2 regions of the Cellulomonas sp. P4_D11 genome follow, and region 2 is predicted to be linked to the other one. Evidence: predicted binding sites of a transcription regulator. Region 2 holds the regulator's gene; the other holds the start of a gene.
The links. Region 2 encodes HspR, which represses chaperone genes until heat shock. Its sites were predicted from a motif close to AAGTTGAGTCNNNNNGACTCAACTT; they were not measured.

Region 1 (4,410 bases), on a different contig from region 2:
CGGTGACGGCTGGGCGCTGGCCGATCAGCCGCTCGCCCAGCACGTCCTCCATGCGCAGCAGCTTCGCGGTCTCGCCCTCGAGCAGGCGGCCGGCGGGGATGCCGGTCCACTGCGCGACCACCTCGGCGACCTCGTCGGGACCCACCTTGTCCGCGATCATCGGCGGCCCGTCGGGGGCCGTGTCGACCGCCTCCTCGTCGGCCTCCGCGGCCGAGATCTGCTCCTGCAGCGTGGGGATCTCGCCGTACAGGATGCGCGCGGCCTTCTCGAGGTCACCCTCGCGCTGCAGCCGCTCGGCGTCGCTGCGCAGCGCGTCGAGCCGGGCCTTGAGGTCGCCGACGAGGTTGTGCCCGGCCTTCTCCTTCTCCCACCGCGCGGTGAGCGACGCGAGGTCCTCGCGCCGGTCGGCCAGGTCCTTGCGCAGGCGCTCCAGGCGGTCCTTCGACGCGGGGTCGTCGGACTCGGAGAGCACGACCTCCTCCATCTCGAGGCGCGTGACGGCACGCTGCAGCTCGTCGATCTCGACGGGCGACGAGTCGAGCTCCATGCGCAGCCGGGACGCGGCCTCGTCGACCAGGTCGATGGCCTTGTCGGGCAGCTGACGGCCCGTGATGTAGCGGTCGGACAGGGTCGCCGCGGCGACGAGCGCGGAGTCGGCGATGGTCACCTTGTGGTGCGCCTCGTACCGCTCCTTGAGCCCGCGCAGGATGGCGACGGTGTCCTCCACGGACGGCTCGCCGACGAACACCTGCTGGAACCGGCGCTCGAGCGCAGGGTCCTTCTCGATGCGCTCGCGGTACTCGTCGAGCGTGGTCGCACCGACGAGTCGCAGCTCGCCGCGGGCCAGCATGGGCTTGAGCATGTTGCCCGCGTCCATGGCGCCCTCGCCGCCGGCGCCCGCGCCGACGACCGTGTGCAGCTCGTCGATGAAGGTCACGACCTCGCCGTTCGAGCCGGTGATCTCGGCCAGCACGGCCTTCAGGCGCTCCTCGAACTCGCCGCGGTACTTGGCTCCGGCCACCATCGCGGCCAGGTCGAGCGCGACCAGCTTCTTGCCGCGGAGCGACTCGGGCACGTCGCCGGCGACGATGCGCTGCGCCAGGCCCTCCACGACAGCCGTCTTGCCGACGCCGGGCTCGCCGATGAGCACGGGGTTGTTCTTGGTGCGCCGCGACAGGACCTGCACCACGCGGCGGATCTCGGCGTCGCGACCGATGACGGGGTCGAGCTTGCCCTCGCGCGCCCGCTGCGTCAGGTCGAGGCCGTACTGCTCGAGCGCCTTGTACGTGCCCTCGGGGTTGGGCGTCGTGACGCGCGCGGAGCCCCGCACCGTCGGCAGGGCGGCCGCGAGCGCCTCGCGGGACGCACCCTGGGCGCGCAGTGCGTCGGCCACGCCGGACTGTCCAGTGGCCAGGCCGAGCAGCAGGTGCTCGGTGGAGATGTAGTCGTCGCCGAGGGAGCGCGCCTCGGAGGAGGCGGCCTCGAGCGCGGTCGACGTCGCCCGCGACGCCGACGGCTGGGCGACGGTGGAGCCGCTGCTGGCGGGCAGGTTGACGAGCATGCCGCGGACGGCGCGGCCGAGCGCGGTGCGGTCGGTGCCGACGGCGTCGAGCAGCCCGTTGGCCACGCCGCCCTCCTGCTGGAGCAGGGCGTTCAGCAGGTGCGCGGGCTCGAGCTGCGGGTTGCCGGCGGCCGATGCCTGCTGGATGGCGTCGCCCAGGGCCTCCTGGGAGCGGGTGGTGAACTTGGCGTCCACAAGACCTCCTGTGTGGTGTCGTGTCTGCTCATCGCAACGACCGTCAGAGTTGAGTCTATTCCGCTCAACTCTGTTCGGCTCGGTTCACCGCACCGGGGCGCCGCGCCCGTGGCACGATCACGCCATGAGCGACGACGTCCCGGACGTGCTGGGCCCCGGCTGGACCTCCCGGACCCTGCCGCTGCGGCCGGACGGCGGCACCCCGGACCCGGTCGCCACCCTGGTCCACCGCGTCGGCTCCCCCAGCCGGCGGGCCCTGCTGTACGTGCACGGGTTCGTCGACTACTTCTTCCACACCGCCTTCGGCGACGCCCTCGCGGCACACGGCTACGACGTCTACGCCCTCGACCTGCGCGACTTCGGCCGGTCCATCCGCGAGGGCCGCCCGGCCAACCACGTCACGGACCTGGGCGCGTTCGCCGAGGAGATCGACGCTGCGATCCGCGTGATCAGGCAGGACCACGACGAGATCGTCCTGCTCGGCCACTCGATGGGCGGGCTGGTGACGTCGCTCTGGGCCGACTCCCGCCGCGGCGAGGGGCTCATCGACGCGCTCGTGCTGAACAGCCCGTGGCTGGACCTGAACGGTTCCTGGTTCGAGCGCACGGTCTTCACGGCCGTGCTGGACGGCGTGGGCAAGGTCGCCCCGAACCTCGTGGTCGGCAAGATCGCGCCGTTCTACGGGCGCGCGCTGCACGAGGACACCGGCGGCGAGTGGTCGTACGACCTCGCGTGGAAGCCGGTCGACGGCTTCCCGGCCCGGGCCAGCTTCGCGCGGACGATTCGTCGTGGGCACGCTCGGGTGGCCGCGGGACTCGCCATCGACGTCCCGGTCCTGCTGCTGGCGTCCGACGCCTCGGGCTCCGACGACGCCTGGCACGACGCCCTCCTGACGACCGACTCGGTGCTCGACGTGGCGGACATGAAGCGCCTGGCGCCGAAGCTGGGACCGGACGTGACCTTCGTCGAGGTTCCGGGCGGCGCCCACGACCTCGCCCTGTCGCCGCTGCCCGCCCGCGACACGTACGTCGCCGAGGTGCTGAGGTTCCTCGACGCCCGGCTGCCGTGACGGGCAGGGTCGCGCGCTGGCGCCTGCGCGGGCTCCGGATCGCGGCCCGGCTCCGGCTCACCCCGCTCGGCGGCCTCGTCGAGCGTGGCTACACGGGCTTCGTCGCGATCGAGCCGTTCGACCGCGCCATGACGCTCGCCGCCCAGGCGTTCGTGTCCATCGTGCCCATGATGATCGTGATGGCGGCCCTCCGCCCCAACCAGGACGGGTTCGGCTCGTTCATGGCGGACACCCTCGGCCTCACCGAGGAGACACGCGAGGCCCTTGCCGGCAGCGTGAGCACCAGCGCGACCCTGGGGGGCACCGTCGGGATCCTCGGCCTCCTGGTCGCCCTGATCGGCGCGACCTCCTACTCCCGAGCCCTCGAGCGCATGTACGCCAAGATCTGGCAGGTCAGGCGGCCCGGGCTGCGGTCGGCATGGCGCTGGCTGACCACCGTGCTGGCCGTGGTCCTGGCCATCGGCCTGATCGAGGTCACACGCGAGGCCACCGAGGGGGTCCCCCTACCCGCTCTCTGGGACTTCATCGTCCGGGTCGTCGTGTGGGCGGTCGTCTGGACCTACATCCCCTGGGCGCTGCTGCACGCCCAGATCCCGGTCCGCGTCCTCGCGTTCACCGGTGGCGTGTCCGCGCTCCTGCTCGGCCTGCTCAGCCTGGCGGGCCAGGTCTACCTGCCCATCGTGCTGCTCTCGGGGACCCGCCAGTTCGGCGTGCTGGGCCTCGTGTTCGCCTACATCGGGTGGCTGTTCGCGCTGAGCTTCGCCCTGGGGCTCGCGTGCGTGATCGGCCGGGCGTGCGCGCAGGACGAGGGCGCTCTGGGCCGGCTGGTGCGCGGGCGCGACGACTCGACCGCCTGGCACCCGGTCTGACGCACGGACGCCGGCGTGGCCGAGGCCCCGCCGGCGTCCGTCACAACGGTCAGGCCCGCGCCGACGCCGTCCGACGACGCGCGAGCACGAGCAGGCCCGAGCCCGCGAGCAGTGCCACCGAGCCGCCGAGCGCGAGCGCCGTGGCGTTGACACCGGTCGCGGCCAGCTGGGCGCCGACCGTGATCGTGGCCCAGCCGATGACGGTGCCGTTCGCGGCGTAGAGCGCGACCCGGTGCTGCCCGGTGGGCAGGTCGGCCGGGAGGACGAAGGTCGCGGTCGCCTGCGCCGAGAGCGCCGTGGTGCCGAGCAGGCGCGGGGCGGAGTAGACGGCCCCGTCGACGGTCTCACCGGCGTGGCCAGGGGCCGTCACCGTGATCGTGCCGCCGGGAACCAGGTTGCCGGACACCGTGATCTTGCCCTCGAGCGGCGCGGTCAGGTCGTCGGACGACTTCGGCGGAACCGTGGCCGCGACCGACGGCGTCACCGTGGGCGTCGGGGTGGCCGCGACGGGTGCCAGGTCGAACGTGAAGGTGGTGCAGCCGGCGGTGATCGAGTGGATGACCTCGTCGCCCACCGCGCCGGAGCCCAGCGAGTAGCCGACGGCCCGGACGTTGAGGTCCGTGCCGGCGGTGCCGTAGGCCGCGATGATCTCGTCGAGCGTGCCGTACGCCTTCTGGTAGCCCGGGTTCGGGCCCGCGGGCAGGCCGGCGATCGGC
Region 2 (4,410 bases):
GGAGTAGACGAGGAGGGCCATCCGGCCGTCCTTGGTCTCCCGGTAGAGGACCTCGAGGTCCCGCGGGTCGGCGACGTGCCGGGCCGCCGGGATGTAGACGATCGGCGGGTAGTCCTTCGGGATCGCGCGCACGGCTGCTCCTGTGCGGTCGGACGGGCGGGGTTCGTCCAGCGAACCTACCGGAGCATGCCGCGCTCGGCGCGACTCACCGCATGGCGGCGAGGAGGCGATCCAGCTCCTCGTCCGACGTGTAGTAGTGCGGTGACGCACGGACCACCTCGGTCAGGCCGCGCGCCCCGAAGTCGAGCTGGGCGGACGAGACGCGCGTGACGCTGACGTTCACGCCCGCGGCCGCGACGCGGGCGCGGACCTCGTCGGCGGGCTGCCCCTCGACCGTGAACGTGACGATGCCTGACCGGCGCTCGCCCTTGTCACGCACCGTCACGCCCGGCAGCTCCGCGAGCTCCGCGCGCAGGCGCGCCGCGAGGCCGGTGACGCGCTCCTCGATGGCGGGCAGCCCGAACGACAGCGCGTAGTCGGCCGCGGCGCCGAGGCCGAGGTTGTCGGCGATCGACCGCTCCCAGGTCTCGAACCGCAGGGCGCCGGGCACGACCTCGTACGTGCTCGCGGACGTCCAGCGGGCCGCGCCCAGGCCGAGCACGGGCGGGACCAGGCTGTCGACGATCCCGCGGCTCGCATAGAGGAAGCCGGTGCCGCGCGGGCCGCGCAGGAACTTGCGGCCGGTGGCGGCGAGCAGGTCGCACCCCAGCTCCTCGACGTCGACGTCGAGCTGGCCGACGGACTGGCACGCGTCGAGCAGGAACGGGACGCCGGCCTTCCGGGTGAGGGCGCCGACCTCCGCGGCCGGGTTGACCACGCCGCCGCCGGTCGGGACGTGCGTCAGGGCGACGAGCGCGACGTCGTCGTCGAGCCGCCGCTCGAGCTGGTCGAGGTCGACCTGGCCGTGCTCGTCGTCCTCGATCACCTCGAGGGTCGCCCCCGAGCGCTCGCACGCCTGGAGCAGGCCGATCGCGTTGCTGATGTACTCGGTCCGGGCCGTGAGGATGCGCTGACCACGGGTCACCGGGATCGCCGAGAACGCGACGTTCCAGGCGGCCGTGGCGCTCTGCACCAGGGCGATCTCGTCGCGGTGCGCGCCGACGAGCGCGGCCACGGAGTCGTACACGGCGGACACGCGGTCCTCCGACTCGGCCTCCGCCTCGTACGGACCGATCTCCGCCTCGCGGCGCAGGTGCGCGACGACGGTGTCGGTCACGACGCTCGGTCGCAGGGCGCCACCGGCGTTGTTGAGGTGCGCCACGTGGTCGATGCCGGGCGTGTCGCGGCGGGCGCGTTCGAGGTCGATCGTCACGACCGCCGAGTCTAGGCAGCCACCCGCGTCGCCCCCATGGCCACCTAGCAGGAAGTGGTTGCCCCGGCGGCGGCACCACGCGACGGCACGGCCGGACCGGACGTGAGATCGGTCACGTCCGCGCGGTCCGAGTCGGGAGGTCCCCGGAGGGATCGGACACCCGCGGGCACCGGGCAGGGAGGTTCGGTCGGAGCTCCGGCTGTCGGGTGTTTCCATGGACGCTGAAGTTGGACGCTTGTCCAAAACCATGCCTCCGAAAGGCTCCCCCATGCGGCGCTCCCTCGCCCTCACGCTCGGCGCAGTCGCCGCAGTCCCCCTGACGTTCGCCCTCGCCGGCCCTGCGGCCGCGGCCGCGACCGGCTACGACGGGGTCGCCAGCGGCCACCGCGCGTCGGCGACCGACGGCACGACCCGCCCGGCGTACTTCGCGTACGACGCGGACCTCGGCTTCTCGGTGTCGGACCTCGCCGCGGGCGAGACCGTGACGTTCACGACGACGATCGCCGCGAACCCGAACGCCGCCCACTGGAAGGATCCTCAGGACTCGCAGGCGAACCTGTACGCCGTGGGCTTCCTGCGGGTCGTCGCGAACGAGACCCCCGTCCAGGGCACGGCGCTCGCCAGCCCCGCGCACGACCAGGACCCGGTCATCTGGGGCCAGGACAACCAGGGCGCCGGCTCCGGCGTCGGCGGCATGGCCTTCTGCAGCAACGACAAGTTCTTCGTCGCCGGCAACTTCGTCTTCGGGCCCGGTGAGCACTGCGTGCTGCCGCTCGACAGCGCCGACGGCACCGCCATGGACCAGATCTCCACCGAGCGGTACACGGTCACGATCGCGGCCGACGGCACCTGGACGGGCACCGTCGTCCCGCTCGACGCCGACGGCGACGTGGTGACGGCCTTCGGATCGGTCGACGTGCCGCCCACGTACTCGGGCACGCTCCCGGGCGACGACAGCACCGAGTTCGTGCCGTTCGTGCGTGCCCGCGCCGGTGCGTACACCGACTCGACCGGCCTCGTCGACCCCGACGGCGACTGGCGCATCGACGTGACGGACAGCTCGCTCGTGACGCCGTTCGTCGCAGCGGCCGCGCCCTCCGCGACCCCGACGACCCCGGCACCCGCCGGTACGACCCCGTCGCCTGCCGCCTCTGCCCAGGCGGGGGCGGAGCTCGCGGTCACCGGCTCGCAGAACGGGCCGACGGCCGCCCTGGCCGGCGCGCTCGTCCTCGCGGGGATCGGTGGCGTCCTGCTCGCCCGTCGCCGCCGCGCCTGACCGTCGCGCCCAGCACGACTGAGGCCGCCCGGCCCGCGTTCCTTCTCGGAGCGCGGGCCGGGCGGCCTCGTGTCGTTCGGTGGTGACCTCAGCGGGAGGTCGGGCGCCAGAGGACGATCGCGGCGCGGTCCGCCGTGGTGGTCGGGCGCCGGCTGCGGCTCGCGGTGCGGCTGACCGCCTCGACGGCGCCCGTCGGGTCGGCCGTGAAGACGCGGCGGCCCGGCTCGACGAACGCGCGGAGGTACTCGATCTGCCGGCGCAGGCCGTCGAGCTCCGCCTCGAGCTCGAGGATCCGCTTGATGCCGGCCAGGTTGACGCCCTCGTCCTGCGAGAGGCGCTGGACCTCGCGCAGCGTCGCGATGTCGCGCAGCGAGTAGCGCCGCCCACGGCCGCTCGCCCGGCTGGGGCTGACCAGGCCGAGCCGGTCGTACTGGCGCAGGGTCTGGGGGTGCATGCCCGCCAGCTCGGCGGCGACCGAGATGACGTAGACCTTGGCGTCCTCGGTGGCCACGGCTACGTCTTCGCCGCGTCGAGCAGGCCGGCGCGCACGTCCTCACCGGAGGTCGCGATGCCGAACGCCTGGACCGCCTCGCGGGCCGCGGTGTTGAGCCGCTGCGGGACGACGACCTGGACGGTGATGAGCAGGTCGCCCTTGGTGCCGGGGACGCCCTTGCCCTTGACGCGCAGGGCACGGCCCGACGGGGTGCCCTCGGGCACGCGGACGCGGACGGTGGACCCGTCGAGCGTCGGCACCTCGATCGTCGCGCCCAGCGCGGCCTCGTCGAACGCGACGGGGACCGTGATCCGCAGGTTGTCGCCGTCGAGCGAGAACACGGGGTGCGGGGTCACGCGGACGGTGATGACGAGGTCGCCCGCCGGTCCGCCGCGCTCGCCGGGCCGACCCTTGCCGCGCAGGCGGATCTTCTGGCCGTCGCGCACGCCGGCGGGGATGCGGGCGTTCACGGTCCGGCCCTCGACGCTCAGGGAGACCGTCGAGCCCTCGACCGCCTGGCGGAAGGGCAGGGTCGCGCTCGTCGCGAGGTCGACACCCTGCTGGGGGCCGGGCGCGAACCCGCCCGCGCCGCCGTTGCCGAACAGGCCGCCGAGGATGTCCTCGAACCCGGCCGCCCCGCCGGGGGCGTTGCTGTACCGGACGCGACCGCCGCCCTGCTGGCCGCCGAACATGCCGCCGAACACGTCCTCGAACCCGGCGGTGCCGCCGCGGCCGCCCGACGTGAAGCGCGGGCCGCCGGCCATGGCGCGCAGCTGGTCGTACTGACCGCGCTGCTCGGCATCGGAGAGGACCGCGTAGGCCTCGCCGACGTCCTTGAACTTGGCCTCGGCCTTCGCGTCGCCCGGGTTGTGGTCCGGGTGCATCTGGCGCGCGAGCTTGCGGTACGCCTTCTTGATGGTCGCGGCGTCAGCGTCCTTGGGGACGCCGAGGACCGAGTAGAAGTCCTTCTCGAGCCAGTCCTGACCGGTCACGCCGCTCCTTCCTTGATGTCTGTGCAGCGTCCGAGCAGATGGAGGTTCTGGCCCCCATCTGCTCGGACGCTACTGCGGTTCTTACGCCTCGGGGTCCACGACCGCGACGCGGGCGGCCCGAAGGACCCGGTCGGGGGTGCGGTAGCCGGGCTGCAGCACCATCTGCACGGTCGACTCGGTGACGTCCGCGGAGTGCGAGTGCATGAGCGCCTCGTGCACCGCGGGGTCGAACGCCTCGCCGGCCTCGCCGTAGCGGACCACCCCGAAGCGACCGAGG

Region 1: clpB (ATP-dependent chaperone ClpB) is a predicted target of HspR. The motif match lies at 1,803-1,827, and genes of this name have one in related genera.

What each region holds. Positions count from the first base shown of each region.
Region 1 is NZ_JBFUIK010000006.1:103,215-107,624, forward strand. Features, by position in the region: gene clpB (ATP-dependent chaperone ClpB) at 1-1,756, opposite strand, end outside; gene AC1DT4_RS05855 (alpha/beta hydrolase) at 1,881-2,825, shown strand; gene AC1DT4_RS05860 (hypothetical protein) at 2,822-3,694, shown strand; gene AC1DT4_RS05865 (hypothetical protein) at 3,744-4,410, opposite strand, start outside.
Region 2 is NZ_JBFUIK010000005.1:6,966-11,375, forward strand. Features, by position in the region: gene AC1DT4_RS04410 (SAV_915 family protein) at 1-132, opposite strand, end outside; gene AC1DT4_RS04415 (aminotransferase class V-fold PLP-dependent enzyme) at 206-1,372, opposite strand; gene AC1DT4_RS04420 (LPXTG cell wall anchor domain-containing protein) at 1,641-2,648, shown strand; gene AC1DT4_RS04425 (heat shock protein transcriptional repressor HspR) at 2,737-3,102, opposite strand; gene AC1DT4_RS04430 (DnaJ C-terminal domain-containing protein) at 3,162-4,133, opposite strand; gene grpE (nucleotide exchange factor GrpE) at 4,215-4,410, opposite strand, start outside.